Regions from separate parts of the Streptomyces sp. NPDC048411 genome, predicted to be linked through region 1. Evidence: riboswitches for the same ligand, from Rfam matches in the RefSeq annotation. Region 1 holds a riboswitch; the other holds the start of a gene.

Region 1 (5,942 bases):
GTACTTCACGCTCATGTCCGCGCCCGTCTCCTTCATGGTCTTGATGACCTTGTCGAGAGAGACCTTGTGGGTGCCGTCGCCGCGCAGCGCCATCTTCGCAGCCGTGACCGCCTTGACCGCCGCCATGCCGTTGCGCTCGATGCAGGGGATCTGGACGAGACCGCCGACCGGGTCGCAGGTCAGGCCCAGGTTGTGCTCCATGCCGATCTCGGCGGCGTTCTCGACCTGTTCGGCGGAGCCGCCGAGGACCTCGGCGAGCGCTCCCGCGGCCATCGAGCAGGCGGAGCCGACCTCGCCCTGGCAGCCGACCTCGGCGCCGGAGATGGAGGCGTTCTCCTTGAACAGCATGCCGATGGCACCGGCCGCGAGGAGGAAGCGGACGACGCTGTCCTCCTTCTCGGCCTCGGTGGCGCCGCCCGCCGCGAAGTTCATGTAGTAGTGCAGCACGGCCGGGATGATGCCGGCTGCGCCGTTGGTCGGGGCGGTGACGACGCGGCCACCCGCGGCGTTCTCCTCGTTGACCGCCATCGCGTAGAGGGTGATCCACTCCATCGCGTGGGCCTGCGGGTCGCCCTCGGCGCGCAGTTGCCGTGCGGTGTTCGCGGCGCGGCGGCGGACCTTCAGGCCACCGGGGAGGATGCCTTCGCGGGCCATGCCGCGCGATACGCATGCCTGCATGACCCGCCAGATGTCCAGCAGACCGGAGCGGATCTCCTCCTCCGTCCGCCAGGCCCGCTCGTTCTCCAGCATGAGGGAGGAGATCGACAGGCCGGTGTCGCGGGAGAGCCGCAGCAGTTCGTCGCCGGTGCGGAAGGGGTACTTCAGGACGGTGTCGTCGAGGACGATCCGGTCCTCGCCCACGGCGTCCTCGTCGACGACGAAGCCGCCGCCGACGGAGTAGTAGGTCTTTTCCAGCAGTGGGGCGCCGTCGCGGTCGAACGCGAAGATCGTCATGCCGTTGGCGTGGTAGGGGAGCGCCTTTCGGCGGTGCAGGACCAGCTGCTCGTCGGCGTCGAAGTCGATCTCGTGCATGCCCAGCAGGTTGATCCGGCCCGAGGAGCGGATCGCGTCCACCCGGTCGTCGGCGGACTCCACGTCGACGGTACGGGGGGACTCGCCCTCCAGGCCGAGCAGGACGGCCTTGGGCGTGCCGTGACCGTGGCCGGTGGCGCCGAGCGAGCCGAACAGCTCGGCGCGTATGGAAACGGTGTGGGCGAGCAGGCCCTCGTTCTTCAGGCGGCGCGCGAACATGCGGGCCGCGCGCATCGGGCCGACCGTATGGGAGCTGGACGGGCCGATGCCGATCGAGAACAGGTCGAAGACCGAGATGGCCACGGTGTGACTCCTAAGAGGTTGGTAGACGCCGTTGTCTGCCGGGCGGTGCGGTACGGACCGGTCGGTCCGAAGAGCGGCGGGACAAGGGTGGGGGCACCGCGCTCACTGTCCAGTGTGCGTGGTGCCCCGCCCCAAACGTGCAAAAAGTGACCCGGACTACTTCAGGCCGGGGTACAGCGGGAACTTCTCGGCCAGCGCGGTCACGCGGGCCTTGAGGTCGTCGGCGTCGTACGACGGCTTGAGTGCCGACGCGATGATCTCGGCGACCTCGGTGAAGTCCTCGGCCTGGAAGCCACGGGTGGCCAGGGCCGGCGTGCCGATCCGCAGACCCGAGGTGACCATCGGCGGCCGCGGGTCGTTCGGGATGGCGTTCCGGTTGACCGTGATGCCGAGCTCGTGGAGCCGGTCCTCGGCCTGCTGGCCGTCCAGCTCCGAGTTGCGCAGGTCGACGAGGACCAGGTGCACGTCCGTACCGCCGGAGAGGACGGAGACGCCGACCTCGGTGACGTCCGGCTGCACCAGACGCTCGGCGAGGATGCGGGCGCCGTCCAGGGTGCGCTGCTGGCGCTCCTTGAACTCGTCGGTCGCCGCGACCTTGAACGAGACCGCCTTGGCCGCGATCACGTGCTCCAGCGGACCACCCTGCTGACCCGGGAAGACGGCAGAGTTGATCTTCTTGGCGAGCTCCTGCGTCGACAGGATGACGCCACCGCGCGGACCGCCGAGGGTCTTGTGCGTGGTGGTCGTGACGACGTGGGCGTGCGGCACCGGGTTCGGGTGCAGACCCGCGGCCACCAGGCCGGCGAAGTGCGCCATGTCGACCATCAGGTACGCGCCGACCTCGTCCGCGATGCGGCGGAAGGCGGCGAAGTCCAGCTGACGGGGGTAGGCGGACCAGCCGGCGACGATGAGCTTCGGCTTGGACTCCTTGGCCAGGCGCTCGACCTCGGCCATGTCCACGACGCCGGTGTCGTCGACGTGGTACGGGACCACGTTGTAGAGCTTGCCGGAGAAGTTGATCTTCATGCCGTGGGTCAGGTGACCGCCGTGGGCCAGGTTCAGACCCATGATCGTGTCGCCCGGCTTCAGCAGCGCGAACATCGCGGCGGCGTTGGCCTGTGCACCCGAGTGGGGCTGGACGTTGGCGGCCTCGGCGCCGAACAGCGCCTTGATCCGGTCGATGGCGATCTGCTCGACCACGTCGACGTGCTCGCAGCCGCCGTAGTAGCGGCGGCCCGGGTAGCCCTCGGCGTACTTGTTGGTGAGGACGGAGCCCTGGGCCTCCATGACCGCGACCGGAGCGAAGTTCTCCGAGGCGATCATTTCGAGGGTGGACTGCTGACGGTGGAGCTCGGCGTCGACGGCGGCGGCGACGTCCGGGTCCAGCTCGTGGAGGGAGGAGTTGAGAAGCGACATCAGGTGGTCCCTTGGAGTCTTTAGTTGCCGGAGAACTCGGTGTACTCGTCGGCGGAGAGCAGGTCCTTCGGCTCCTCCGCGACGCGTACCTTGAACAGCCAGCCGCCCTCGAAGGGAGCGGAGTTCACCAGCGACGGGTCGTCCACGACGTCCTGGTTGGAGGCGGTGACCTCGCCGGTCACCGGCGAGTACAGGTCGCTGACGGACTTGGTCGACTCGAGCTCGCCGCAGGTCTCGCCCGCGGTCACCGTGTCACCGACCTCCGGGAGCTGGGCGTAGACGACGTCACCGAGCGCGTTGGCCGCGAACTCGGTGATGCCGACCGTGGCCACACCGTCCTCGAGGGCCGACAGCCACTCGTGCTCCTTGCTGTAACGCAGCTGCTGGGGGTTGCTCATGACCTGAATTCTCCTGTACGCGGGGGAGTGCTGATGAACGGTGGTCTTACGCTGTGAGACGCGACTGCGTCACTTCTGGCGCTTGTAGAACGGCAGGGCAACGACCTCGTACGGTTCGTGGCTGCCACGGATGTCCACTCCGACGCCCGTGGTCCCGGGCGCGGCGTGCGCGGCGTCCACGTACGCGATGGCGATCGGCTTGCCGAGCGTCGGCGACGGGGCGCCGGAGGTGACCTCGCCGACGACCTGGCCCTCGGCGACAACGGGGTAGCCGGCGCGCGGCACCCGGCGGCCCTCGGCGATCAGACCGACGAGCTTGCGCGGCGGGGCGGTCTCGGCGCGCTCGGCGGCGGCCTCCAGGGCCTTCCGGCCGACGAAGTCGCCCTCCTTCTCGAACTTCACGACCCGGCCGAGACCGGCGTCGAACGGGGTCAGCTCGGTGGTCAGCTCGTGCCCGTACAGCGGCATGCCCGCCTCCAGGCGCAGCGTGTCGCGGCAGGACAGACCGCACGGGATCAGGCCACGGGAGGCGCCCGCTGCCGTGAGGGCCTGCCAGAGCTGCTCTGCGTGCTCGGGGGCGACGAACAGCTCGAAGCCGTCCTCGCCGGTGTAACCGGTACGGGCGATGAGCGCGGGCACACCGGCGACGGTGCCGGGCAGGCCCGCGTAGTACTTCAGACCGTCCAGGTCGGCGTCGGTGACCGAGGCCAGGATGGCGGGGGACTCGGGGCCCTGGACGGCGAGCAGCGCGTACGCGTCGCGGTCGTCGCGCACCTCGGCGTCGAACCCGTCGGCGCGGGCAGTCAGCGCGTCCAGCACGATCTGGGCGTTCCCGGCGTTGGCGACGACCATGTACTCGGTCTCGCCCAGCCGGTAGACGATCAGGTCGTCCAGGATGCCGCCGTCCTCGGCACAGATCATCGTGTAGCGGGCGCGGCCGACGGCTACGGTGCCGATGTTGCCGACCAGCGCGAAGTTCAGGAACGCCGCGGCCTGCGGGCCGGTGACGGTGATCTCACCCATGTGCGACAGGTCGAAGAGACCCGCCTTCGTGCGCACCGCGTTGTGCTCGTCGCGCTCACTGGTGTAGCGCAGCGGCATGTCCCAGCCGGCGAAGTCGGTCATGGTCGCGCCCAGCGAGCGATGCAGGGCGTCGAGGGCGGTGAGGCGGGGGGCGTTGCTCATAGGTGTGGCTCCCAGGGCATGACGACGAGGACGATCCCCTCCCCATCTGTCATCGGAACCTGAGAGGTTCGCCGAGAGACCCCGGGGGGTTCGGCTTGCACCTTGGGTGGAGCCGCGGGGCGACTCGCTTTTCAGATCTGCCTCATCCACGCGGTACGGGGCCTGAGAGATTCAAGGGAGGATCTTGCTCCTTCGGCGCCCGGCACACACTGTGGCCGGAGCTCTCCCGCGCGGATTCAAGCGGCCTTTATGCAGTTGGCCGGGTCATCATCGCACGCATTCCGGAAGAGTGGGGCGTCGGTACCCGATGCACGGAACAAGTAGTGGGACGGTTGTCTCGCATTACCTTTTCTTTACACTTCTTGGGCAGACGTGGGTGACCCGACAGGGGGAGGGCGATGACGTTGCAGCGGTACGCGACGACCGCGGGGGTCGCGCACGGCGCGATGCCCGCGCAGCCGGGAGCACGCGCCCGGGAATTGCCCGGCACGCATGCACCCGTCGTGCGGGACCTGCGCGAGCGCGCCGGGCGCAGCCCGCGCGGGCTCCATTTCGCGACAGGCGATGTGGTGGTGGTCTCCGGGCTGCCCGGAGGCGGAAAGTCGACACTGATCCGGCGGGCTGTGGCCGTACGGGCCATCGACTCCCAGGACACCCGGGACCGCTGGGCGCAGCGGGTGCCCCGCTTACTCCCGTACGCCCTCTACCGCCCGCTGGTCCGCGTCGCCCATTACTGGGGACTCTGGCGGGCGCTGTGCTCCGGTGAGTCCGTCGTCGTCCACGACTGCGGGACCCAGGCATGGGTGCGGGGCTGGCTGGCCCGGCACGCCCGGCGCTGCGGCCGCACGCTGCATCTCGTGCTGCTCGACGTCACCTCCCAGGAGGCCAGGGAGGGCCAGCGCGAGCGTGGGCGCGGAGTCTCCGGATACGCCTTCGCCCGGCACCGCAGGGCCGTCGGCCGGCTGCTGCGGGACACCGAGGCGGGCGACCTGCCGCTCGGCTGCTCCTCGGCGGTGCTGCTGGACCGGGAGGCGGCCGGGATGCTGGCGTGCATCACGTTCGTCGACGCCCGAGGGGCGGGACTGCCCTGAGGGTCCTTCTTTTCGGATCAGGCCCCGCGCGCCCCGCATGATCCGCGCAGGAGAGGCGCCGGTAGCCGGTCGTCCGTCAGCGCGGAGGGGCGCGCCGGAGTTACTGTTCTGCGGCAAGGCTTGGGTGAGAAGGGGAAGCAGCGCAGTGGACATTCCGGCACCGGTCCAGAACCATCCGCAGAGCGGATGGCCGGCCAATGAGCTCGAAGAGGTGCTGGTTGCCTCGCTCGGCAGCCCGGAGGCGGGCGGCCGGCTCGTCGAAGTGCTCAGCCGCGGTCACCTCTGGGTGCCGCTTCCCAACGGCGGGGGCCCCGATGCCCCGTCGCTCGACCTGCCGACGGTGGAGATCGAGGGCGCTCCGTACGTCCCCGTCTTCAGCTCCGAACATCAGTTCCTGCAGTGCGTCGGCACCCATATGTCCTTCACCGTGGCGCCCGCCGTCGAATTCGCCCGCGGGCTGCCCCCGCAGCTCGGCATAGCGGTCAACCCGGGCGGCGCCGTCGGCATGCCGCTGCCG
Region 2 (23,781 bases), on a different contig from region 1:
CGATGTCCGGTGCGTCGTCGAGCAGTTCGGCCATCGCCAGACCGCCGGGGACCGGCAGCCTCTTGTTGCTCCAGTCGAGCACCACCGCCAAGTCGATATCGCCCCGCATCACGGCACGGATGCCGGCTTCCGGCTCCAACTCGGCGGTGCTCACCTTCAGTTCGGGGTGATCCGCGCGCAGCGTGGCAAGCATCGCCGGGAACAGTCCGCGCGCTGCGGTGGGAAACGCGCCGAGCCGGATCTCGCCCACCACCTCTCCGCGCTGGGCCTCGATGTCGGACTGCGCCAGCTCGACCTGGGACAGAATCCTCGCGGCATGGTCGGCGAGCAGCTGCCCCGCGTCGGTGAGCCGGACCCCGCGGCCGTTCCTGGCGAGGAGCTGCTGCCTCACTTCGCGCTCCAGTTTGGCCAACTGCTGGGAGACTGCCGACGTGGTGACATGCAGGAACTCGGCCGCGCCGCTCACCGAACCGAAGCGGGCGAGGGCATCCAGGGTGCGCAGTCGCTCGAGGTTCAACATGTAAGCGATGCTACGCGAAGGCTTGCACAAAGTCTCACTTGTCCTACGCGGTTGAATTCGTCATCGTTGTCCTCATGACCGCCCCCACCTCGACCGCCGCCCCCACCCGGGCGACCGGCGTTCCCGCCCCCTCCTCCGCGCGCCGCCCCGCACTGGACTGGCGGATCCGCTTCGCGGCGCTGTCGCTCATCTGGGGCTTCAGCTTTCTCCTGATCAAGGTCGGCACCGAGGCGTACGCCCCGTTCCAGGTGACGCTCGGCCGACTGCTGTCGGGGACGGCGGTGCTGGCCGTCGCCATGGTGGTGCGCCGTGAGCGGCTGCCGCGCACCGCCCGCACCTGGGGCCACCTCACCGTCGCCGCGTTCTTCCTCAACGCGCTGCCGTTCTCGCTCTTCGCCTACTCTGAACAGACCATCCCGTCGACACTGGCCGGCATCTGCAACGCCACCTCGCCGCTGTGGGGCATGGCGCTGTCCCTCGTCGCGCTCTCCGAGGACCGGCCGACCCGTCGCCGCGTGGCGGGACTCGGCCTCGGCTTCCTCGGTGTGCTGACGGTGCTGGGCGCCTGGCAGGGCTTCTCCGGGCTGGACTTCAGCGGCACGGCGATGGCACTCCTCGCCTCCCTCAGCTACCCGGTCGGCTGGATCTACGTCCGCAGGACCCTGGCGGGCAGCGGGTCGTCCACCCTCGCCCTGACCGGAAGCCAGCTCTTCCTCGGCACCGTGCAGATCGCCCTGGTCACCCCTCTGTTCACGTCGGCCCCGGAAGGCTTCCCCCTGCTGCCGACGCTCGCCGTCGTCGCGCTGGGGGCGCTCGGTACGGGCCTTGCGGTGCTGATGCAGTACGGCCTGGTCGAGGAGGTCGGACCGACGACCGCGCAGATGGTCACGTACTTCATTCCGGTCATCGCCACCGCGGCCGGGGTCGCCCTGCTCGGCGAACAGTTGACCTGGAACACCCCGGTCGGCGCCGTGATCGTCCTGACGGGCGCCGCCCTGACTCAGAGCAGAGCCCGTAAGCCCAAGTCCTGACCGCTCACCCCGCCCCGTCGGACCACCGCGTCCGGGCCCGAACCGCTCACCCCGTCCCCCCGAACGCCACCCGGCTCAGCCGTAATTCATCGGGCGGAGCGGTCCTGCCGCTGCCGCCACCGCATCCGCCAGCGGCTCGATGTCGGCCGCGGTGAGCGGTGACACGGTGAGCCGGACCCCCTGCGGTGCGGCGAGCCGGAACCTCGCCCCGGGCGCCACCGCCCAGCCCGCGCCCAGCAGCCGGGCGACGGTCCCGGTCTCGTCGCTCACCGGCACCCACACATTCATACCGCTGCGGCCGTGTGCCTCGACACCGCGCTCCTTCAGCGCCCGGACGAGCGCGTCCCGCCGCTCCCCGTACGACCGGGCGACCGCGTCGGTGTCGACGGCGCCCGAAGTCAGCAGGTGCGCCACTGCCCGCTGCAGGAGCCTGCTGACCCAGCCGGGCCCCAGCCCCTGCCGCCCCAGGACCCGGTCGACCGTGACCGCGTCCCCGGTCAGCACGGCAACCCGCAGATCGGGCCCGTACGCCTTGGCGACCGACCGCACGAACGCCCACCGGTCCGTGACACCCGCCAGCGGATGCAGCGGCAGATCGACGATGGCGTGCCCGTGATCGTCCTCGATCAGCAGCACTCCGCGGTGACCGGCGAGAACGCGGCGCAACTCCTCGGCGCGCGCCGCCCCGACAGCGGCACCTGTCGGATTCTGCGCACGGTCCGTCACCACGAGTGCACGGGCACCGGCGCTGAGCGCCCCTTCGACGGCATCGGGCAATGGCCCCTCGTCGTCCACAGGGAGCGGCACGGGACGCAGACCCAGCGCCGGTACGAGATCGAGCAGGGAGCCCCAGCCGGGGTCCTCGACGGCGACCGCGTCACCGGGCTTGAGATGAGCGACCAGCACCCGCTCGATCGCGTCCAAGGATCCGGAGGTGACGGCCACGGGCCCGGCCGGCACCCCGTCGGCATCGAGGGCGGCGCGTGCCAGTGCGGCGAACTCCGGGTCCACCGGCGCTTCTCCGTACATCCCCGGCCGCTCCGCATACGCCCGCGTGGCCGCCGCGAACGCCTCGTCCAGTGGTGGCAGCAACGCCGGATCAGGGTTCCCCTCTCCCAGATCGCGAGCCCCGGGCGGCGCCTCGACCCGGAGCGAGCCACGCGCCGTACTGGCGGGGCGCGGACGCACCCGACTCCCCCGGCGACCGGCCGTCTCGATCACCCCGCGCTCGCGAAGGGTGCGGTAGGCGGCCGCGACCGTATTCGGATTGACCTCCAATTGGGCGGCCAACTCGCGCATGGGCGGCAGCACTTGCCCGGGCGCGAGCTCACCCGACCCGACTGCTCGCTCGACACTCGCGGCAATCTCCGATGCACGCCGCCCGACGATCCGATACTCTTCTAGCACAAAGACGATTATGCACTAGTGCAATGGAGTTGGCCATGCCGGACACCGCACCGCCGCAGACCACGGGCCCGGAGGCAGCAGCCCCGTACGAACCGACCGAGCGGACCGTCCCGACCCGCTCCCGGGAGCGGGCCTCGTACGACCGGGAGCTGGTCCACTCGATACTCGACGAGGCCTACCTCTGCCATCTCGGCTTCGTCCGCGGCGGCGCACCGGTCGTCCTGCCCACGCTCTTCGGCCGGATCGGCGAGCGGCTGTACATACACGGCTCGACCGGCTCGCGGCCGCTTCGGCAGGCCGGCGAGACGGACCCCGGCCTGCCCGTCTGCCTCACGGTGACGCATGTCGACGGGCTGGTGCTGGCCCGCTCCGCCTTCCACCACTCGATCAACTACCGCTCCGTGGTGGTCCACGGCATCGCCCGCACGGTGACCGACCCGGAGGAGCGGCGTACCGCGCTCGACGCGATCGTCGACCATGTCGTCCCGGGCCGGACCGCGGACTCCCGCCCGGCGAACACCAAGGAGCTCGCCGCGACGGCCGTGATCCGGCTGGACCTCGACGAGGTGTCCGCAAAGGTGCGCACCGGAGGCCCGAACGACGATCCGGACGATCTCGCGCTGCCGCACTGGGCGGGCGTCGTTCCGCTGGCCCGCGGCTACCATGCGCCGCAGCCGTCGGACGACCTCGATCCGGCTATCGCGGTGCCCGACTATCTGACCGTTCTCTGATGCCCGGGGGCGGCCACCACCGGTGGCCGCCCCCGGCACCGTCAGACGGGAACGGCTGCCCGGCGGCGGGCACTCGCCGCACTGCGCGTCTCAGCGACGGCGAGCCCCGCGACCGCCGTGAGGAGCAGCAGCGTGCCGGCCACCGTGGCCGCGGTGAGCTGCTCCCGGAGCACGACGACAGCGATGACCGCGGCACTCACCGGTTCGAGCAGCATGATCACGGACACCGTGGCGGCCCGCACCACCGCAGCGCCCGCGAAGTAGAGGGCGTAGGCGAGCGCGGTAGGGACGGCCGCCACGTACACCAGCAGCCACACCACCTGGGCGGCGTCCGCGGTGTGCGGCACAAGTCCTTCCGCAGCCGCCATCGGCAGCAGCCCGAGCGCACCGATCCCGAAGGCCCACGCGCTGGTGGCGAGCGGGTCCGAGCCACCGCCGTCGCGGCCGAGCCACCGGGTCAGCAGGGTGATGGCGGCGTATCCGGAGGCGGAGAGCAGCGCCAGTGCGACCCCGGCAGGACGCACCGCAGCGCCTTCACCGCCGAGCACCAGCACGGCGAGCCCGGCGAGCGCGCCCAGCACCGCGGCGAGCCCCCCGCCGCCGAGCCGCTCCCCCATGGTCAGCCGCGCGCCGACGGCGATGAGTACGGGCCCGGCGCCGAGGGTGACGACGGTCCCGACCGCGAGACCGGTCGCTTCGACGGCCGCGAAGTAGGCGCTCTGGAACAGGGTGAGGCCGAGGCCGGTCCCGAGGATGCGCAGCAGACGGCGCCGCCGCGACTCGGCGGAGACTGCTGCGCGTCGTGGCCGCAGCACGAGCGCGGCGAGCAGCAGCACGAGACCGCCGACGCAGCGCCAGAACGAGAGGGCGAGAGGGCCGAGATCGCTGACCCGGAAGATCAGCGAGGCGGCAGCCCCCGCGGTCCCCCAGGCCACCCCGGCGACGATCAGATAGAACAGGCTCCGCCCGACGGGCAGGCGGGAGGCAGGATTCGGCACGTGCACTTCTCCTGAAGAAAACAGATGGTGGTCGCTCGGCTCGGCACGCGGGCAGCGACGATCCGCTCGGGGCCTTCCCGAGCCTGGTCTTCGTCAGGAGTGGCGGCCCGCGTCAGGCGGCGGGCGGCGGAAGCACAGTGAGATGCATGATCGGCACCTTACGTGGCGGCAGGGCGGGCGGACAACTCCTCGACGGCATCCCGGTCGCCTCCCGCGCCCACCCCCGACGCCACGGGGCCGGAGGGGGCCTTGGGCGTCGACGACTGGGCGATGAACGCACCGATCAGCACCATGGCGCCGCCGATGAGCTGCGGCGCTGCAAGATGTTCCCCGAGCAGCACCCAGGCGAGCACGGTAGCGATGACCGCCTCCAGGCAGGCAACGACACCCGCCACCGCAGGAGACAGCAGCCGTACCGAGATCACGCCGGTCACATAGGCGATGACGGTGGCGAGCAGCACGATCCAGCCGAGCAGCAACCAGGCGGGAACCTCCGCGCCGTTCATGCCGGTGCTGCCGCCGAGGACCGACCAGTCCATTCCCCAGGGCCGTGCCACCACCGTGAGGACGGCTGCACCGATCAACAGTCCGTACGCGATGACACCGACCGGATGCGGAGGCTCCGCGCCCGCCGCCGTGTCCCCGCTCCCCGGGTCCGAGAGGACGAAGTAGCCGACCTGACAGCAGGCGGCACCGAGGGCAAGCAGCAGCCCGACCGCATCGAAGCTCAGCCCGGACCACACCTCGACCACACAGGCGAGACCGCCGACCGCGAGAACGACGCCGACCGCGGCGGCCCGAGTGACAGGACGGCGCTGCACGAACCGGACCCAGCCGAGGACGAGCGCGGGCGCCAGATATTCGACCAGCAGCGCGACACCGACGGGTATACGGGAGATCGCGGCGAAGTAGCAGGCCTGGACGCCCGCGACGGCGAGCAGGCCGAAGCCCAGGAGCAGCACGGGACGGCTGCGTACGAGATCCCGGTGACGCCACGCCACGGGAAGCATGACGAGGGCGGCACCCGCCACCCGTAGCCATACCACATGGAGCGGGTCGAGCCCTGCCTCGATCAGCGGCTTGGCCGCCACCCCGGAACCACCGAATGCGAACGCCGAGGCCAGGGCTAGTCCCAGGCCGGCGCTTCTCCCCTGAGACGCGTGCATCGGCACATCATGACAGCTGCCGTCATGAGCGTCACCCCGGTGACCGCTGTCGCGCGTAACACACCGATACCACCGCGGCCCCTGACTGTCGCACTACCGCACGCGCTCTCCGATCCGGGCGACGGCCAGCCCGTCCAGGTAGTCGCGTACCCGCGTGATCAGTCCGTCCCGGATGTGGAGTACCGGCAGTCCGGGGATGGTGAAGGCGGAACCGCCGACCGGCATCGACGCCCACCGCGGCACCCCGGCCGACCATCTGGCCATCCTGCTGCGACCCGCTCTCACAGCACTGACGGAGCCCCCGCACGGAAACGACCGGCCATCACAGCCCTGACAGAGCCACCGCACCACCGCCATGGCGGGCCGGCAACACCCTGGCGGAAACCGCCACGCCGAGGCGCCCGCGCGACGAGGGGCTGTCAGCCCCCGCCCGGCGCATCGACGATCCGGCCGGCGAGCCGCACCGCATCGACACCGGCCCGCTCCAGCACCTCGACAGCCCTGCATTCCGGGTCGGCGGCCAGTGCCGCGAGCAGATCGAGCCCGCCGGCCCGCACGTCCCCGCGAAGCTCCGCGCGCTCCCTGGCACCGGCCATCGCCGACAGAGCCGAGGGCGACCAGCCCTCCACCCCTGCGTCCCCTGCCTCGGCCGCCATCTGAGTGACGACCGGAACCGCGCCGGAGTCCTCCACGGTGCCCTGCCAGCGAAGCCCGTAACCGATGGAGCGCTGCACGAGGTAGCCGAGCACCTTCGCGAGCTGCGGTCCGCCCTCGAAGGCGGTGCGGACCTCTGGATCCGACTCGATGAGGGAATGCAGCAGATGAGCCGTGTCGATCTGCCGGTCACCGTCGCGCAGGGCGCGCCTGCGGGCACCCGTCACCACCGAGGCCAGTTCCACGGTGAGTGTGGCTCCGGGTTCAGCGCGGTTCGGTGCGGGCTGCTGAGGAATCTGCGGCGTCCGGTTTTGCACACCTCTCACCCCATCAGTCCCTGGGTGCCTGAGCATCCCCGGAAGGGCCCATTTACACATCCCGCCGAAGTTGGGGACACCAGAGCGGTTCCTCCTCCTTACGGATGAGATCTCGTCATTCGCGGATCCGATTGCCGGAAACGGCGCGCGCCGCCTTGCCCTGCGCTCCGCGAGCCGCCCGCACAGGTCCCCCACACCACGTGTACGGCGGCGACCGGAAAGGAGCACCAGAGGCGAGCCGATCGGTCGCCCTGCCGGCGATCGACGGACGGGAGTACGTCCACCGCGTCCACGCTCTCCGTGACGCCCTGCCCGCCAACCCGTTCCGGGCGGCGTTCCACTGCCACGCCGACGGCCTGCACCCTCGCATCGCCGACCGGCTCGACGCGGCGCCAATCCGGCACACAGAGCGGATCCAACAGATCTGACAGTTCATCAGTATTGAATGTTTTCGCCACTACGGCTACGTTCCGCGACACGGTAACCCGACGAGAAGGGGTGGTCGCATGGCCGAAGTCAGTGCCGAAACGCGCGTCGAAGCGCCGGCCGAGAAGGTCTGGGCCCAGCTGACGGACTTCACCACGTACGGCCAGTGGAACGCCACCCACACCAGCTTCCCCAAGGGCGGCCCGGCCACACTCGAACTCGCGGCCACCTACGAGGAGAACATGAAGCTCATGGGCTTCCCCGCCGAGGTGACCTGGACCGTGGCGGAGCTGGAGACCGCCCGACTGCTGACCACCAAGGGCAAGGGGCCGATGGGTGTCGATCTGGCGATGCGCTACTCACTGACACCCGACGGCGATGCCACCATGGTCCGGATCGACGGAGAGTTCACCGGAGCCGCGGTCTCCCTGATGGCGGGCAAGCTCAAGGACTCGGCGACCGCCGCACTCGTGGAGTCGCTGCGCAAGCTGGGCGGCCTGGTCGCCGCCTGACCACCACCGGACGAACGAAGGGCCCCGCGGCTCAGCCACAGGGCCCTTCGCCGGGACCACTCCTCGGGTCATTGCTCGTCGGCAAGGATCAGATAGAGCTTCTTCCGGGCGTCATTGATCAGCGACAGCGCCTTCTGGCGCTGATCGGCCGAGCCGGTCTTCCAGACCTGGCCGAATGCCTCCATCAAACCGAAGCCGGCTTGCCGGATCTCGTTGACGCTCTCCCAGTCGATCCCGCGCCCGGCCTCCTCCCATGGCGCGTCGGGCCCGGATTCCGCCTCGGCGCGGCCGGCGTCGGTGAGCGTGAACAGCTTCTTGCCGCCCTCGCTCGCGCTGACGATCAACCCCTCGTCCTCCAGCAGCTGAAGGGTCGGATAGACCGAGCCGGGGCTGGGCCGCCAGGCCCCGCCGCTGCGCTCGCCGATCTCCTGGATCATCTCGTACCCGTGCATCGGCCGGTCCTTCAGCAGCGCCAGGATCGAAGCCCGTACGTCACCACGCCGCGCCCTTCCCCGGCCGCCACCGCGACCGCGCCCCCCGCCGAAGGGGCCGCCACCGAAGGGGCCACCGCCGAACGGGGGTCCGAACTGCCCGAATGCGGCACGGCGGCCCTCGAAGTCACCCCGACCGTGATGACCGGGCCCGCAGCGCCCATGTCCGTGCTCATGCTCGTGTCCATGTGAACGCATCGCTACGCTCCTCCCATCGCTGATCTGTCGCGATGCGTCAACGATATATCGGAATCGCTCTTACGACAATCGCTTCGGAAGGACCTTGCCTTGCATACTTGCCCCGAGGCGCACACGACGGAGGGCGATGCGACATGACTGCACCCGGCCCGGAGCACGGGCACGGCCCGGACCACGGCTACCTGCTCGACAACCGGCAGAACGAGGCGGGCATCCGCTTCGGCGCCCTCGCCGAACTCTTCGACCCGGTGACCTTCCGGCATGTCGACCGGCTCGGTATCACCGCGGGCATGCGCTGCTGGGAGGTCGGAGCCGGCGGCCCCTCCGTTCCCGCCGGCCTGGCCGCGCGAGTCGGTCCGACCGGCGCCGTGGTCGCGACGGACATCGATGTGTCGTGGGCGCAGGGCGCCGCGGACGACGTCGTCGAGGTACTGCGCCACGATGTCGCCGCCGATCCCCCGCCTCCCGGCAGCTTCGACCTGGTCCATGCCCGGCTGGTCCTGGTACACGTCACCGACCGTGCCGAGGCGCTGCGCCGCATGATTCAGGCGCTGCGGCCCGGTGGTGCACTCCTCCTGGAGGACGCCGACCCCGGGTTGCAGCCGCTGCTGTGCCCGGACGAGTCGGGCCCCGAACAGCGCCTCGCCAATCGCCTCCGGTCAGGCTTCCGCGAACTCATGGCGGCCCGCGGTGCAGACCTCGCCTACGGCCGGACCCTGCCCCGGCTGCTGCGCGAGGCGGGTCTGGACGATGTGCAGGCCGATGCGTACTTCCCTATCACCTCACCGGCGTGCACCGTCCTTGAGGCCGCCACCGTGCGCCAGATCCGCGACCGGCTCGTGACGTCGGGTCTCGCCACCGAGGAGGAGATCGACCGGCACCTGAAGAACGTCGCCACCGGACGCCTCGACCTGGCCACCGCTCCGCTCGTCTCCGCGTGGGGGCGCCGGCCGTAGCGCCCCGGTGCGGCTCTCGGAATCCCAGGCCGGCGGCCTGGAATTGGCCTTGGTCCGCCGCTCTCCAGAACCTCTACGGTCATCCCATGAGGATCCGAATCGTCGACGCGTTCACCGACCGCCCGTTCACCGGCAACCCCGCAGCCGTCCTGCTCCTGGACTCCGACACCTTCCCCGAAGCCGACCGGCTCCAGCAGGTCGCTCTGGAGATGAATCTCTCCGAGACCGCCTTCGCGCACCCCCTGCCGCCGGGCGGAGAGGCGGACTGGGCGCTGCGCTGGTTCACCCCGGCCACCGAAGTGGACATGTGCGGGCACGCCACCCTCGCCACGGCCCACGTCCTGCGCACGACCGGAACGGCCGGCGGAACGGTGCGCTTCGCCGCCCGCTGCGGGATCCTCACCTCCACCGCCCACCCGGACGGCTCGCTCACACTCGGCTTCCCCACAGCCCCGCTCACGCCGGCCTCCACCCCGGCCGGGCTGGCCGTCGCCCTGGGCGCGGAACCGCTGTCCGTCCACGACACCGGCGCCCACATCGGCGACCTCCTCGTCGAACTGGCCGACGAGGAGTCCGTACGCGGACTGACCCCGGACTTCGCCGCGCTGGCCGCCTGCTCACGGCGCGGCATCGTCGCCACGGCCGCCGCCGAGGACCCGGCCCGTGGCTACGACTACGTCTCCCGCGGCTTCTTCCCCCAGGTCGGTATCGACGAGGACCCGGTCACCGGCAGCGCCCACACCGCACTGGCCCCCTTCTGGTCGGCCCGGTTCGGCCGTGACGAGCTGACCGGCCTGCAGGCCTCCGCCCGTTCCGGTCTGGTCCGAACATCGCTGCGCGGTGACCGCACACTGCTGACGGGCAGCGCGGTGACAGTCGTCGACGGAGAACTGCTGACCACGTTCTGACCGACGAGACGAGGGGGCGTACGCAATGATCGGTACGCCCCCTGCTTGCGCGCCGTCCGCTCACGGCGTGGGCAGCCACCCCACCTTGCCGGCCAGCAGCGCGTATCCGACGAACGCTCCGATGTCGAGCAGCGCATGCGCCGCGACCAGGGGCCCGACACGCCCCCAACGCCGGTACAGCAGCACGAAGACGACGCCCATCACCATGTTGCCGATGAACCCACCGATCCCCTGATACAGGTGGTACGAGCCGCGCAGCACCGAACTCGCCACCAGGGCTGCCATCGGCGTCCACCCCAACTGCCCGAGTCTGCGCAGCAGATACCCGACGACGATCACTTCCTCCAGCACGGCGTTCTGGAGTGCGGAGAGGATCAGTACCGGGAACTTCCACCACACGTCGGGCAGCGACTCCGGAACCACCGTGAGGTTGAAGCCGGCGGCCCGCGCCACCAGATAGAAGGCCAGCCCGGCGCTGCCGATGCCCGCCGCGATCACCGTGCCGCGCCCCAGGTCCGACCCGGGTCTGGTCCGGCCGAAGCCGATGGCCCGCAGGCCCGCGCCCTCCCTTGTCAGCAGATGCGCCACCAGCGCCACGGGGATCAGGGCCGTGGCGATGCCGAAGAGCTGCCAAGCGAGATCCAGCCATGGTCGTCCCGGGGCATATGAACTGTTGAGCGTCGCGGCCTGATGCTTCAAACCCCCTGGTTTCGTCAGTGATCCGACAAAACTGATCAGAGCAGAGACTCCGCTGGCACCCAGCGAGAGAGCCAGCACCAGCACCGTTTCGGACCGCAGGATCCGCCGTGACACGGCCTCTCGGGGACAAGAATCAGCCACGCGCCCCTCCGTCACCTGTACACCTGCCTTCAGTTGTGCATTCGCATCTCATCCCACTCCCCGCGTCCCGCTGCGGTCTCGAATGCAGGTACGAAAATCATGCGCGACCGGCCGGGGACGACCATCACTGACGATGGTGTGGTCCCCTTTTTCCTTGTTCATCCTCAAGGAGCGGCACCACCGACACGGGACGTCACAGCTTGCCCGACGACTACCCGACGGATTACAGCGGGGACGGTTCTCCGCCGCGCCGCCGCACTGAACAGCCGTGCCCGGGCGGGCACCGGCCGGAGGCGGCAGACGCCGGGCACGCCGAGGCACACCCATCGGGCTACGACACGGGGAGACCCACCGGCCAGCTGTGCACCGGATCGCCGGAGTGCATCAACTCGGCGTACCGGCGGGTGGTGGCCGCGAGCGCCGCGTCCCGGCCGAGCCCGGCGTCCAACCCCCGGTGGTACGTGTCCACCTGCCAGGACGCCCCGTTCACCCGCCGTTTGCAGCGCTCCTCGATGACCCCGAGGTAGCGGTCGCGGTCCGCGGGCTCGATGTTCCAGGCGTCGAGCCCCGCCGCGGCGAGCAGCAGCAGTTCGTCCCGTACGAGCGTGACGGCCGCCACCCGCGTCAGCCCGCCCGACCGCCCCGGCCGGGGCCAGACCAGCTCGGCGTCGATGCCTCGGCGGCAGGCGGTGTCGAAGTTCTCGGCCGCCGCGGCGAACGGCAGCCTGGTCCACACCGGACGGGACTCCTCGGCGAGCGCCCGCACCAGGCCGTAGTAGAGCGCGGCGTTGGCGATCACGTCGGTGACGGTCGGCCCGGCGGGCAGGACACGGTTCTCGACACGGAGATGGGGTACGCCGTCGGCCAGGCCGTACACCGGCCGGTTCCAGCGGTAGACCGTACCGTTGTGCAGCACGAGCTCCTGGAGACCCGGCACGCCGCCCTCGTCGAGCACCCGCAGCGGGTCCTCCCCGTCGCAGATCGGGAGCAGCGGCGGGAAGTAGCGCAGGTTCTCCTCGAAGAGCTCGTACGCCGAGCTGATCCATCGCTCGCCGAACCAGGTCCTCGGGCGCACCCCCTGGTTCTGCAGTTCGGGCGGCCTGGTGTCGGTGGCCTGCTGGAAGAGCGGCGGCCGCGACTCCCGCCACAGCTCCCTGCCGAACAGAAAGGGCGAGTTGGCGCCGAGGGCGATCTGAACGGCGGCGACGGCCTGGGCGGCGTTCCACACGTCCGCGAAACGCGCCGGGGTGACCTGCAGATGCAGCTGGACCGATGTACAGGCCGCTTCGGGTGTGATCGAAGTGGCGGTGCAGACCAATCGCTCCACGCCTTCGATATCGAGGGCAAAATCCTCGCCGCGCGCCGCCACTATCTGATCGTTGAGCAGCGTGTAGCGGTCCACGTCCGAGAGGTTCGCCGCGACCAGGTCCGCGCTGCCGAGGGTCGGCAGTATTCCGATCATCATGATCCCGGCAGCGACCTCGCCCGCCTTCCGATGCGCATATCCGAGACCGGTCCTGAGCTCCTCGGCCAGCTGATCGAAAACACGCCCGGCCAGGTGATGCGGAACTATGTTCACTTCCAGATTGAACATCCCGAGTTCGGTCTGGAAATCACGGCTCGCGATCCGCTCGAGCACCTGCGCATTCATCATCCGGGGCAGGCCGTCCGAACCCGCCAGATTGAGCTCGATCTCCATGCCCATGAGGTTGCGGGGGCGGTCGAACCTCTGCTCCGCCAGGAGCCTCCCCAGCCCCTCCAGGCACAGGTGGAGTTTCCTCCGGTACCTCTGCCGATCGGACAGATCAAAGGCGCCCGCCACGACCTTCTCCCCCATCGAAGCGTCCCTCCGCAAGTGGGCGGCCCGCGGCCCAGGCCGCTCGCGTCACGATCGATAATGCCCAGGGGATGTGATCCATAACGCCCTCATGGACGGCGCGGACCCAGTAATCTGATGGCGACCGTCCGGGCACATTCCGACGGCATGCGGCACGGTGCATTTTCCACCGGCCGGTGGTGGTGAAAACGCCGACGCGATTCGGCCTACCGCGGCTGCGGAAAAACACCAGGTAGCGGCTGCGCGGCTCACCTCGAATCAACAGAATCTCCGCATAATAAAGTCTCGATACCGCCTTGCCGGCAATACCTGCGGCGGCTAGTGGAAACACCGCGTGAACACGTGTCGTATAAACTCCGCGGACGAGGCAGAGAGTTGACGCACCGGCCCAGTCACCGGCTCCTCTGGCCCCGCACGCCGACAGCGCCGTCTGCACCCGCCCACGCATCACCGTGTCTCCGAAGTGAGAGGCGACCCACTATGCCGCTGCATGTTCCCCCGGCTCCCGCGCCTGCACTGCGCAGCGTCCTCGCGGCACTCGGTTCACCCACCGCAGTCCTCGAGGCCCGCACCCCGGCTCTCCGGTCCGTCCAGGGACCTCTGAGCCCCGAACTTCCGCTCCCCGTCCATGTGCTGGACCGGATCGGCCCGAACGGGCTCGCACCACGCACCCGGCTGACCGCGTGGCGCTTCCTGATCCGCAGCTCGGAGCGGGCCGTCGCCGCGGCCGACACCATGCTCACTCCGGACGGCTGGGCCTTCTCGCACTTCTTCGAGGGTCCTTACATCGCATCGACCGAGCTCGCCCTGCGCCAGACGGAGACGGTGACACCCCGCTACCAGCCCCGGCTGCTGTCGATCCCGGAGCTCTACATGCTGACGCTGTGGCTGCACGAGGACATCGAGGCCGACCCGTCGGGTGGCACCCTCGCCCCCACCGATCTTCTGGTACCGCTGGCTCCCGCCCCACCGGGTATCGCGGCACACCGCGCGCACCGGGTCGCCGATCTACTCCCCGTGATGACCCTGCGCATCACCCCCGGCCCCGGCCCCCTGCTCGGTTCACCCGCCTGACCCCGTCCCGCCTCCGGCACGCAGTACTGTGCCCCGTCGCCGTTTCCGGTGGCGGGGCACAGTACTGCGGGACACGCAGCGCGGGACAGCGGGGCGCCCCCGGGACCATCCGGACTAGTCCGGTCCGGCCACCCCGAACCACCCGAAGGGACAGTGCAGTTGTGTTGAACCGTCCGCCCGGGTGACGCGTCATGAGAGTAGGAGCACCGCTGCCGCGAAATCCCTGCGGATTGGCGCCCGTGGGGCAACACTGGAACCGGACCGACAGATACGGGGGGCGGCCATGAACACCTCATCAAGCCGCAGGACACCCACTACAACGCAGCGAAAGAACCCAGCCATGTGCCAGCACAAGCCACCTTGCCCGACAGCCGACTCAGCCGACCGGGAAGCCGCACGCCTGATGGCACACCACCCGGAACAGGGCTGGAGCCTGCTGTGCAACGGCGTCCTGCTCTTCGAGGACACCGGTGAGCTGCTCCCGGACGGGCAGATCATCGCTCCGCACCGGCCGCTGGACGCCGGCCGGGTGATGAAGGCCGCCTGAGCGTGGCCCGTAAGAAATGGGGCCGGCCCGGAGAAGATCTCCGAACCGGCCCCGACGCATGTCCGGGTCACACCCGAACGGGTGGGTCAGTTGTCGTACTCGTCCAGCGGCGGGCAGGAGCAGACGAGGTTGCGGTCACCGAACGCACCGTCGATCCGGCGCACCGGCGGCCAGTACTTGTCGGCGGCCGAGACTCCGGCCGGGAAGACGGCCGTCTCGCGGCTGTACGCGTGCGTCCACTCCCCGCCGAGGATGGCGGCGGTGTGCGGGGCGTTGGTCAGCGGGTTGTCTTCCGCACTCCATTCGCCGGAGGCCACCTTCTCGACCTCGCCGCGGATGGCGATCATCGTGTCGCAGAACCGGTCGAGCTCGGCGAGGTTCTCGCTCTCGGTCGGCTCGATCATCAGCGTGCCCGCCACCGGGAACGACATGGTCGGCGAGTGGAAGCCGTAGTCGATCAGACGCTTGGCGATGTCGTCGACGCTGACCCCGGTCGCCTTGGAGATCGGCCGCAGATCCACGATGCACTCGTGCGCGACCAGACCGGCCGGGCCGGTGTACAGAATCGGGTAGTGCGGTTCGAGACGCTTGGCGATGTAGTTGGCCGCGAGTACGGCGACCTGCGTCGCGTGCTTGAGGCCCTCCCCGCCCATCAGGCGTACGTACGCCCAGGAGATCGGGAGAATACCGGCCGAGCCCCACGGCGCGGCCGAGATCGGTCCGACACCGGTCTCGGGGCCCGCGCCGGGCTGCAGCGGGTGGTTCGGCAGGTACGGCGCCAGATGGGCGCGCACGCCGACCGGGCCGACACCGGGGCCACCGCCGCCGTGCGGGATGCAGAAGGTCTTGTGCAGGTTCAGGTGCGAGACGTCGCCGCCGAACCGACCGGGCTTGGCAAGACCGACCAGCGCGTTGAGGTTGGCGCCGTCGACGTACACCTGACCGCCCGCATCGTGCACCTCGGCACAGATGTCGGCGACGTGCTCCTCGAACACACCGTGCGTCGACGGGTAAGTGATCATGAGCACGGCGAGCTCGTCGCGGTGCTTCTCGATCTTGGCGCGGAGGTCCTCGACGTCGACCTCACCGTCGTCGGCGGTCTTCACCACGATGACCTTCATGCCCGCCATCACGGCGCTCGCGGCGTTGGTGCCGTGCGCGGAAGACGGAATGAGGCAGACGGTCCGCTGCTCGTCGCCGTTGGCCCGGTGGTACGCGCGCACGGCGAGCAGGCCCGCGAACTCGCCCTGCGAGCCCGCGTTCGGCTGGATGGAGACCGCGTCGTAGCCGGTGACCTCGGCGAGGCGCTCCTCCAGCTCACGGATCAGCGTGAGGTAGCCCTCCGCCTGCTCGGCCGGCGCGAACGGGTGCAGCGCGCCGAACTCGGGCCAGGTGATCGACTCCATCTCGGTGGTCGCGTTCAGCTTCATGGTGCAGGAGCCGAGCGGGATCATGCCGCGGTCCAGCGCGTAGTCACGGTCGGCGAGCTTGCGCAGATAGCGCAGCATCGCGGTCTCGGAGCGGTGCTGGTGGAAGACCGGGTGGGTGAGGATCTCATCGGTGCGCAGCAGGGACTCGGGCAGCGCGTCGGCGGCAGCGGCGTCCAGCGCCTCGATGTCGGCGTCGGCGCCGAAGGCGGCCCAGACGGCGGCGAGCTGCGCACGTGTGGTGGTCTCGTCGCAGGCGAGGGAGACCCTGTCGGCATCGACAAGACGCAGGTTGACCCCACGGTCACGGGCGTCGGCCACGACATCCGACGCCTTGCCGGGAACACGCACAGTGAGCGTGTCGAAGTAGGCGCCGGTCTCGACGTCCACCCCGGCCGCGCGCAGGCCCTCGGCCAGGATCGTGGCGTAGCGGTGGGTGCGCTGCGCGATCGTCCGCAAGCCGTCGGGGCCGTGGTAGACCGCGTACATCCCAGCCATCACGGCGAGCAGTACCTGCGCGGTGCAGATGTTGCTGGTGGCCTTCTCGCGACGGATGTGCTGCTCGCGGGTCTGCAGGGCGAGGCGGTAGGCCTTGTTTCCGTCCGCGTCGACGGAGACACCCACGAGGCGGCCGGGCAGGCTGCGGGCGAACTTCTCACGCACAGCCATGAAGCCGGCGTGCGGTCCACCGAAGCCCATCGGTACACCGAAGCGCTGCGTGGTGCCGACGGCGATGTCCGCGCCGAGGTCACCGGGCGAGGTCAGCAGGGTCAGGGCGAGCAGGTCGGCGGCGACGGTGACGATCGCGCCGAGCTCGTGGGCCTGCTCGATGACGGGCTTGATGTCACGGACGGCGCCGGAGGCACCCGGGTACTGGAGCAGCACGCCGAAGACACCGCGCCCGGCGATCTCTGCGGGGATGCCCTCGGCGAGATCGGCGACGACGACCTCGACACCGGTCGGCTCGGCGCGGGTCTCGATCACGGCGATGGTCTGGGGCAGGGTGTCGGAGTCGACCAGGAAGACTCCGTCCTTGACCTTGCCGACGCGTCGGGCGAGCGCCATGGCCTCGGCGGCGGCGGTGCCCTCGTCGAGCAGCGAGGCGCCGGAGGTGGGCAGCCCGGTCAGCTCGGCGACCATCGTCTGGAAGTTGAGCAGCGCCTCCAGGCGGCCCTGCGAGATCTCCGGCTGGTACGGCGTGTAGGCCGTGTACCAGGCGGGATTCTCCATGACGTTGCGGAGGATCACCGGCGGGGTGAACGTGCCGTAGTAGCCGAGCCCGATCATCGGGGCGAGCACCTGGTTGCGGTCGGCAAGGGTGCGGAGCTCGGCGAGGACCTCGGCCTCGGTACGGGCCGACGGCAGCTGCAGCGCCTCCGCACTCTTGATCACATCGGGCACTGCGGCCGCGGTGAGGTCGTCGAGCGAGCCGTAACCGACCTGGGCGAGCATCTTCGCCTGCGCCTCGGCATCGGGGCCGATGTGGCGCTGCTCGAAGGGGATGCCCTGCTCCAGCTGGGAGAGCGGAGTGCGACGGGGGGTCATGGTGGAGGCCTCCTGGTCTGTCACGACCTGCGAGGGGCACCACGGCGCGGGTGCCCGGACGGCCTCCCCCTCTGTCATCTCAACCTGAGAGCTTCACCGGTGCGCCCTGGGGCATACCGGCTTTCACCGTCGGTGAGGGAGGGATCCGTTCCGGCTGCTGCCGCCACGAAACCCGCCCTGCTTTCCAGAGTGACCTCGTCCGTGCGGTACGGGGGCCTGAGAGATTCCGGGGAGGATTTGCTCCTTCGGCGCCTGCCGGATGCGCTCCGGAAGGCTCTCCCGCACGGGGTCAGCAGCCATCACCAGCCTACCAGCGGGGCTCGCGACGGAATTCTCAAGTGGCCGATAGCCCGAATCTGCCCTTTCGTAGTGCCTGTGGAGTAGCCGCGACCAATGGGAGGGACCGTGCAGACCGACATCGATCCGCGCAGCCTGATCGGCCGCAAGGCATTCGACCGCAAGGGCACCAAGATCGGAACTGTGGACGAGGTGTATCTCGACGACGCGACCGGCATACCCGAGTGGGCAGCCGTGCGCACCGGACTGTTCAGCAGGGACGCCTTCGTTCCGCTTGAGCCCAGCGAATTCGTCGACGACGTGCTCCGGATCCCCTTCGACCGTGCGCTGATCAAGGACGCGCCCGACTTCGGCGTGGGCCGCCATCTCTCGCCGGAACAGGAGCTTCAGCTCTACCGGCACTACGGTCTGGACTCGCCGCCCGATGAGCCGGGCCCGGACCGGGACTTCGGCAGGCTGGCCGGCCAGGACGAGTAGTCCGCCGGATCACTCACCAGCGGAAGCGAATCGGCAGGCTGCAGCTCCGGATCGTCGACACGGAACGTCCGCACCCGTCCGGGCGGCGACCCGGGTTCCTCGAACCGCACGGTCACCCGGCCCACCCCACTGCCCTGCACCCAGCCGTGGCCGAAGGTGTCATGGCATACGTCGTGCCCGGCGGGCCAGCGCCGGGCCGCGAGCTGTTCGGCGGTCTCCTGCTCCTGCGCCCCGTCCGCCGGCTCGTCCCCGTGGCCGCCCGCGCCCTGTTCCTCACGGGCGGGGACCTCTGGCGCGGCCCGCTCACCGGCTGCCTGGGCGAAGAGATCCTCCTGCGTGTAGTCGGCGAGCCCGGTGACGCCCACCCCGAGCAACCGCACCCCTCCGGTGGTGTCCACAGCCTCCAGCAGCCGCGCAGCGGCCTCTCTGACCACTGTGGGGTCGTCCGTCGGCCCCCGGAGCGTCTCGGACCGCGTGAGCGTCGAAAAATCGTATCTGCGCACCTTCAGCACCACGGTGCGGCCCGAGCGCTCCGCGGCCCGCAGCCGCTGGACACAACGGGCCGCCAGGCGCTCGACCTCCGCCCTGACCCGGATCCGGTCGTGCAGATCCATGTCGAAGGTGTCCTCGACCGACACCGACTTGGCGTCTCGCTCGGCCACGACGGGGCGGTCGTCGTACCCGAGGGCCATGCGATGCAGCGCGACGCCGTGCGCCTTCCCCAGCAGCCGTACGAGCTCCGCCTCGCCGGCCGTGGCCAGGTCGTCGACCGTGGTCATCCCGGCCCGCCGCAGATGGTCCCCGGTGGCAGGGCCCACGCCGGGCAGAATCCGCACGGACATCGGGGCGAGCAGTTCCCGTTCGGTCCCCGGCTCGATGACCAGCAGCCCGTTCGGTTTCGCCTCCTCCGAGGCGATCTTGGCCAGCATCTTGGAGCCCGCGAGGCCGACCGAGCCGGTGAGTCCGGTGACGGCTCTGATGGCGTCGCGCAGCTGCTCGCCGATGGCCCGCGCCGAGGCGGTGTCGTCGGCTGCCCCACCGGCCTCCAGATCGACGAACGCCTCGTCCAGGCTGAGCGGCTCCACCAGTGGTGACAGTTGCCCCAGCAACCCCATCACCTGGTCGCTCACCGTCCGGTACAGGGTGAAGCGGGGCACCAGATAGGCGGCGTTGGGCGCCAGCCGCCGGGCCTGCGCGGTCGGCATCGCCGAGTGCACCCCGAAGCGCCGCGCCTCGTAGGAAGCGGTGGCGACGACCCCACGGGGTCCCAGCCCGCCGACCACGACCGGTTTGCCGCGCAGACTCGGTTTCGCCGCCTGCTCGGCCGAGGCGTAGAAGGCATCCATGTCCAGATGCAGGATGGTGGGCGCGGCTCTCACATCACCGATGCTGCCCTACGGCACTGACAATCGCCGCGCCCCCGCTCCGCGGCCCGTCAGACAGCGCGGTTGCGCCGCCGTGCGAGCTCGTCGGTGGGGTTGTTGCCGATCAGCGTCTCGCCGGTGTCCACCCGCTCGCCGTGCAGCTGCGACAGTGCGGCGTCGACATCCCGCCAGACCACGCCGACGGCGATACCGAAGACCCCCTGGCCCCCCTGGAGCAGATCCACGACCTCGTCGGGCGAGGAGCACTCGTAGACAGTCGCGCCGTCACTCATGAGCGTCATCCGCTCAAGATCCTGGAACCCCCGGGCCCGCAGATGCTGGACCGTGGTGCGGATGTTCTGCAGGGCGACGCCCGTGTCGAGGAAGCGCTTCACGATCTTCAGCAGGACGACGTCCCTGAAGCTGTAGAGGCGCTGCGTGCCCGATCCGTAGGCAGGCCGCACGCTCGGCTCGACAAGCCCGGTGCGTGCCCAGTAGTCGAGCTGCCGATAGGTGATCCCCGCCGCCGCGCACGCCGTCGGCCCGCGATAGCCGATGTCGCCGACCGCTGCCGCCCCGTCCCCCGCCATCGCCGCCGGTTGAACCGGTTGCCTGATGGTGCGGTCGGCTGTACTTCCGTGCTGCCGGTACGGCCCACCCGCTGCCGTACCGTCGCCGCTGCTTCTCACGCCGACCTCCGTCCTTGACCTGCCATCTCGAAGGTAGGCAGTCGCTTGGGGTGCGTCAACGATCGCCACACTCGGCACGCCGAGTGATAATCACCCAGAGGGTGGTTTGCCGTGTCCCGTTCCCGGGAAGGGCTTGTCGAATGCGCTGACGGCGACCCTGCTGGACGGTCACTGGCTGTTGGTACCGAAGTCCTCCGGCGAGATCTGGTCGAGGAACTCCCGGAACTTCTCGACCTCGTCCTCCTGCTCGTCAGGGATGGAGATTCCCGCGTCGTCGAGCACCCCGTCACTGCCGTAGATCGGCGTGCCGGTGCGCAGCGCGAGCGCTATGGCGTCGGACGGCCGCGCGCTCACCTCGACCCCGCCGGCGAAGACCAGCTCCGCGTAGAAGACCCCTTCCCTGAGGTCCGTGATGCGGACCTCGGTGAGCTCCTGGCCCAGGGCCTCGAGCACATCCTTGAAGAGATCATGGGTCAGCGGCCTGGCCGGAGCCATGCCCTGCTGGGCAAAGGCGATCGCGGTCGCCTCACCAGGACCGATCCAAATGGGGAGGTACCGGTCGCCTCCCACTTCACGCAGGAGCACGATCGGTTGGTTGGAGGGCATTTCCACCCGGACACCCACAACGTCGAGCTCGTTCACACAGCAACCCTAGGACGTGCTCGGCAGGTTTGGGTAGTCGGGCTCCCCCGTGATCAGTGGAGCCGGATCCGCAGAGCGGTCTGCACAAGGGCCGAATGAAGCCGTACGGAGAGCTCCGCGAGCTCCTTCGCCTTGGCCTCCGCATGGGCTCTGGTCTGCGGATTCCGGTGTCTGCGCAGAGGTGCGACCACCTGCTCGATCAGGCCGGCCTCGCGTTCCGCAGCCCCACGCATCGCCCGCAGATGACGCGGTTCCAGACCGAATCGACCCAGATCCGCCACAAGTTTGGCAACGGTCACCGTCTCGGCGTCGTAGCCACCCTCCGCCGTCGGAGCGATGAGCCCGTACGACTCCCACTCCTCGAGCTCGCTCTCGGTGACCTCGGCGGCGGCCAGGAGCTCCGCGCGCCCGATCCGGGCCGCGGTGGCCCGCCAGGACTCGCCGTCCCAGGAACCGTCGCTCAGGTCCCGTGGAGCGCCCGCGGCCGGCAGGGGCACCTGCTCGCCGCGGGCCAGGGCGTCCAGGTGCTCACGAATGACCTTGAGCGGAAGATAGTGGTCCCGCTGCATCCGCAGCACCTGTGCCAGCCGCTCGACGTCCTCGGGGCGGAATTTGCGATAGCCGGAGGGGGTCCGCTGCGGCTCGACGAGCCCCTCGGCCTCCAAGAAGCGAATCTTGGAGATGGTGACTTCGGGAAATTCGTCCCGCAACTGCAGGAGCACCGCGCCGATGCTCATGGCCCGGTCGTCGGCGGTGGCGGTGCCGTGCCCGGCACCGCCCGTCGGTGTTCTCAGCATGGACCTTCCCTGACGGGTCAGATGCCCCGCTGGCTTGCGTAGAAGACCAGCCGGTACTTCCCGATCTGCACTTCGTCGCCGTTGGACAGCGCGACGGAGTCGATGCGCTCACGATTGACGTAGGTGCCGTTGAGGCTGCCGACATCCTCGACCGTGAAGCTGCCGTCGGGGCTCCGGCGGAACTCCACGTGACGGCGGGAGACCGTCACGTCATCGAGGAAGATGTCGCTCTGCGGGTGGCGGCCGGCCGTGGTCAGCTCGCTGTCCAGCAGGAAGCGGCTGCCCGAGTTCGGACCGCGGCGCACCACCAGGAGCGCCGAGCCGAGCGGCAGGGCGTCGACGGCGGCCTGGGCCTCCGGTGAGAGGGAGGGCAAGGACGTCTGGCCCGTCGCCTCCGCCTCGTAAGCCTCAAGACCGGAGATGGAGATGGTCGATGTCGTCTCCGAAAGACGCTCCGCAGACGCGCCTCCCCGAAGCGGCGCACCACAGTTGGAACAGAAACGACTGGCCTCGGCATTGCGATGGCCGCACCTCGTACAGACCGGCATGGACCCAAACCCTCCACCCGTACTTGAGGTTGATGGATCCCCGAAACCTATGCGGCCCGGACCGGCAGGGTCAACAGACGACGCGCCGGTTCCACCCGAAATGTCACCGTCCGGACCCGACACCTCGTCACGGAAGAGCGGACGATCCGTGCCCTGCTCCTCGGCCTGGCCATGGCGCGGTGCGCGATGGCGGGCCGCGTCATCGCGGGCGCTCTTGCCGAACAACTTCGCAAACAACTTCACGGGCGATTCCCCTTGACCGAAACAGACCCGCCCGTGGGGCAGGACGAACCCTGAATGAACACACCTGCCGACCCGGACATCTTCACAACGTCCGTATCCACTCGACAGTTTCCACCACGCGCCACCATTACGATGCGGCGACCCCCCGCAACCTCTTGCCCGTGTCCTCCGAGCCCCGTGCCCGGCGCCCTCACCGGGTCGACGACCGAGCGTAGTCAGGCTGCTCCGCAGGTCGCAAGGCGTCCACGACGATGTCGTCCGCCTGCGCCACATGCACGGTCGCCTGCTCCTTCTCCAGGGTCTGCACAACACCACCGGGGATGTTCAGCGCCGGCTCCAGATCCTGCGGTTTGCCAATCACTTTGAAGACGTACGGCCCGGAGATGGACCGGTCGTCGACCTTGATGGCGCCACCGTCACCGGAGAAGTACGTATTGGCCACCACCCTCACCCCGTTGACCTCGATCGCCTCCGCTCCGGCCGCACGCAGCTCCTGGAGGGCGTCGAGCAGCATGTCCGCCTGCACCGCGTCGCCCGGATCGTTGATCGTGAGCGTGATCCCGGGCCCGTGTGCTGCCACGGTGCCCGCGAGGATACCGAGTTGCCGTTCCTTCTCCACGGTCTGCTTACGGGCCTCCTCGGCCTGGTCCGAGCTGCTCTCCAGCTCCGTACGCTGATCGTCCAGACGCTGCTTCTCATCCTCAAGACGCTGCGTACGGTCATCGAGTTCATCGAGAATGCGGACCAGATCCTCCTGGCGGGCGCCGCGCAGTGCGCTGTTGTCACTGTTCGACCGGACCTGGATCGCAAGACCCAGCCCCAGGACGAACAGCAGCAGCGCCACGACGAGTTGCGCACGGGTGACCCGGGGCGGCCACAGCCCGGCGATCAACCGCTGGCGCCCGGTGAGCTGCTCGGGCATGTCAGCCTGCCGCTCGCCGGTGCGCTCCTGGTCACGGGGAAGCTCTTCGTTGCTCATCGGCCTCAGGCCCGGAAGACGTGCCGGCGGATCGCCGCGGCGTTGGAGAAGATGCGGATACCGAAGACGACGACCACACCGGTGGAGAGCTGCGCTCCGACACCCAGCTTGTCGCCCAGGAAAACGATCAGTGCGGCCACGACGACGTTCGAGAGGAACG

The links. A riboswitch is a leader RNA that binds a small molecule or an ion and turns the genes downstream of it on or off. The one in region 1 is predicted to bind glycine.
Region 2: it holds a riboswitch for glycine, as region 1 does, so the genes downstream of both, gcvP (aminomethyl-transferring glycine dehydrogenase) here and gcvT (glycine cleavage system aminomethyltransferase GcvT) in region 1, are expected to answer to the same signal.

What each region holds. Positions count from the first base shown of each region.
Region 1 covers NZ_JBEZKL010000006.1:489-6,430, reverse strand. Annotated here, with positions in the region: gene AB0915_RS03875 (L-serine ammonia-lyase) at 1-1,335, opposite strand, end outside; gene glyA (serine hydroxymethyltransferase) at 1,492-2,751, opposite strand; gene gcvH (glycine cleavage system protein GcvH) at 2,772-3,149, opposite strand; gene gcvT (glycine cleavage system aminomethyltransferase GcvT) at 3,219-4,334, opposite strand; glycine riboswitch at 4,476-4,573, opposite strand; gene AB0915_RS03855 (AAA family ATPase) at 4,733-5,425, shown strand; gene AB0915_RS03850 (enhanced serine sensitivity protein SseB) at 5,571-5,942, shown strand, end outside.
Region 2 covers NZ_JBEZKL010000035.1:35,925-59,705, forward strand. Annotated here, with positions in the region: gene AB0915_RS15305 (LysR family transcriptional regulator) at 1-520, opposite strand, end outside; gene AB0915_RS15310 (DMT family transporter) at 595-1,551, shown strand; gene AB0915_RS15315 (aminotransferase class I/II-fold pyridoxal phosphate-dependent enzyme) at 1,627-2,958, opposite strand; gene AB0915_RS15320 (pyridoxamine 5'-phosphate oxidase family protein) at 2,994-3,689, shown strand; gene AB0915_RS15325 (DMT family transporter) at 3,731-4,687, opposite strand; gene AB0915_RS15330 (EamA family transporter) at 4,846-5,853, opposite strand; gene AB0915_RS15335 (hypothetical protein) at 5,947-6,117, opposite strand; gene AB0915_RS15340 (Clp protease N-terminal domain-containing protein) at 6,273-6,824, opposite strand; gene AB0915_RS15345 (hypothetical protein) at 7,025-7,252, shown strand; gene AB0915_RS15350 (SRPBCC family protein) at 7,331-7,762, shown strand; gene AB0915_RS15355 (PadR family transcriptional regulator) at 7,831-8,451, opposite strand; gene AB0915_RS15360 (methyltransferase domain-containing protein) at 8,586-9,407, shown strand; gene AB0915_RS15365 (PhzF family phenazine biosynthesis protein) at 9,494-10,315, shown strand; gene AB0915_RS15370 (CPBP family intramembrane glutamic endopeptidase) at 10,376-11,155, opposite strand; gene AB0915_RS15375 (glutamate-cysteine ligase family protein) at 11,487-12,992, opposite strand; gene AB0915_RS15380 (hypothetical protein) at 13,473-14,066, shown strand; gene AB0915_RS15385 (DUF5999 family protein) at 14,407-14,613, shown strand; gene gcvP (aminomethyl-transferring glycine dehydrogenase) at 14,700-17,585, opposite strand; glycine riboswitch at 17,780-17,877, opposite strand; gene AB0915_RS15395 (PRC-barrel domain-containing protein) at 17,979-18,359, shown strand; gene AB0915_RS15400 (DNA polymerase IV) at 18,284-19,738, opposite strand; gene AB0915_RS15405 (MerR family transcriptional regulator) at 19,795-20,412, opposite strand; gene AB0915_RS15410 (bifunctional nuclease family protein) at 20,581-21,054, opposite strand; gene AB0915_RS15415 (MerR family transcriptional regulator) at 21,108-21,851, opposite strand; gene AB0915_RS15420 (FHA domain-containing protein) at 21,869-22,642, opposite strand; gene AB0915_RS15425 (DUF881 domain-containing protein) at 22,833-23,621, opposite strand; gene AB0915_RS15430 (small basic family protein) at 23,627-23,781, opposite strand, start outside.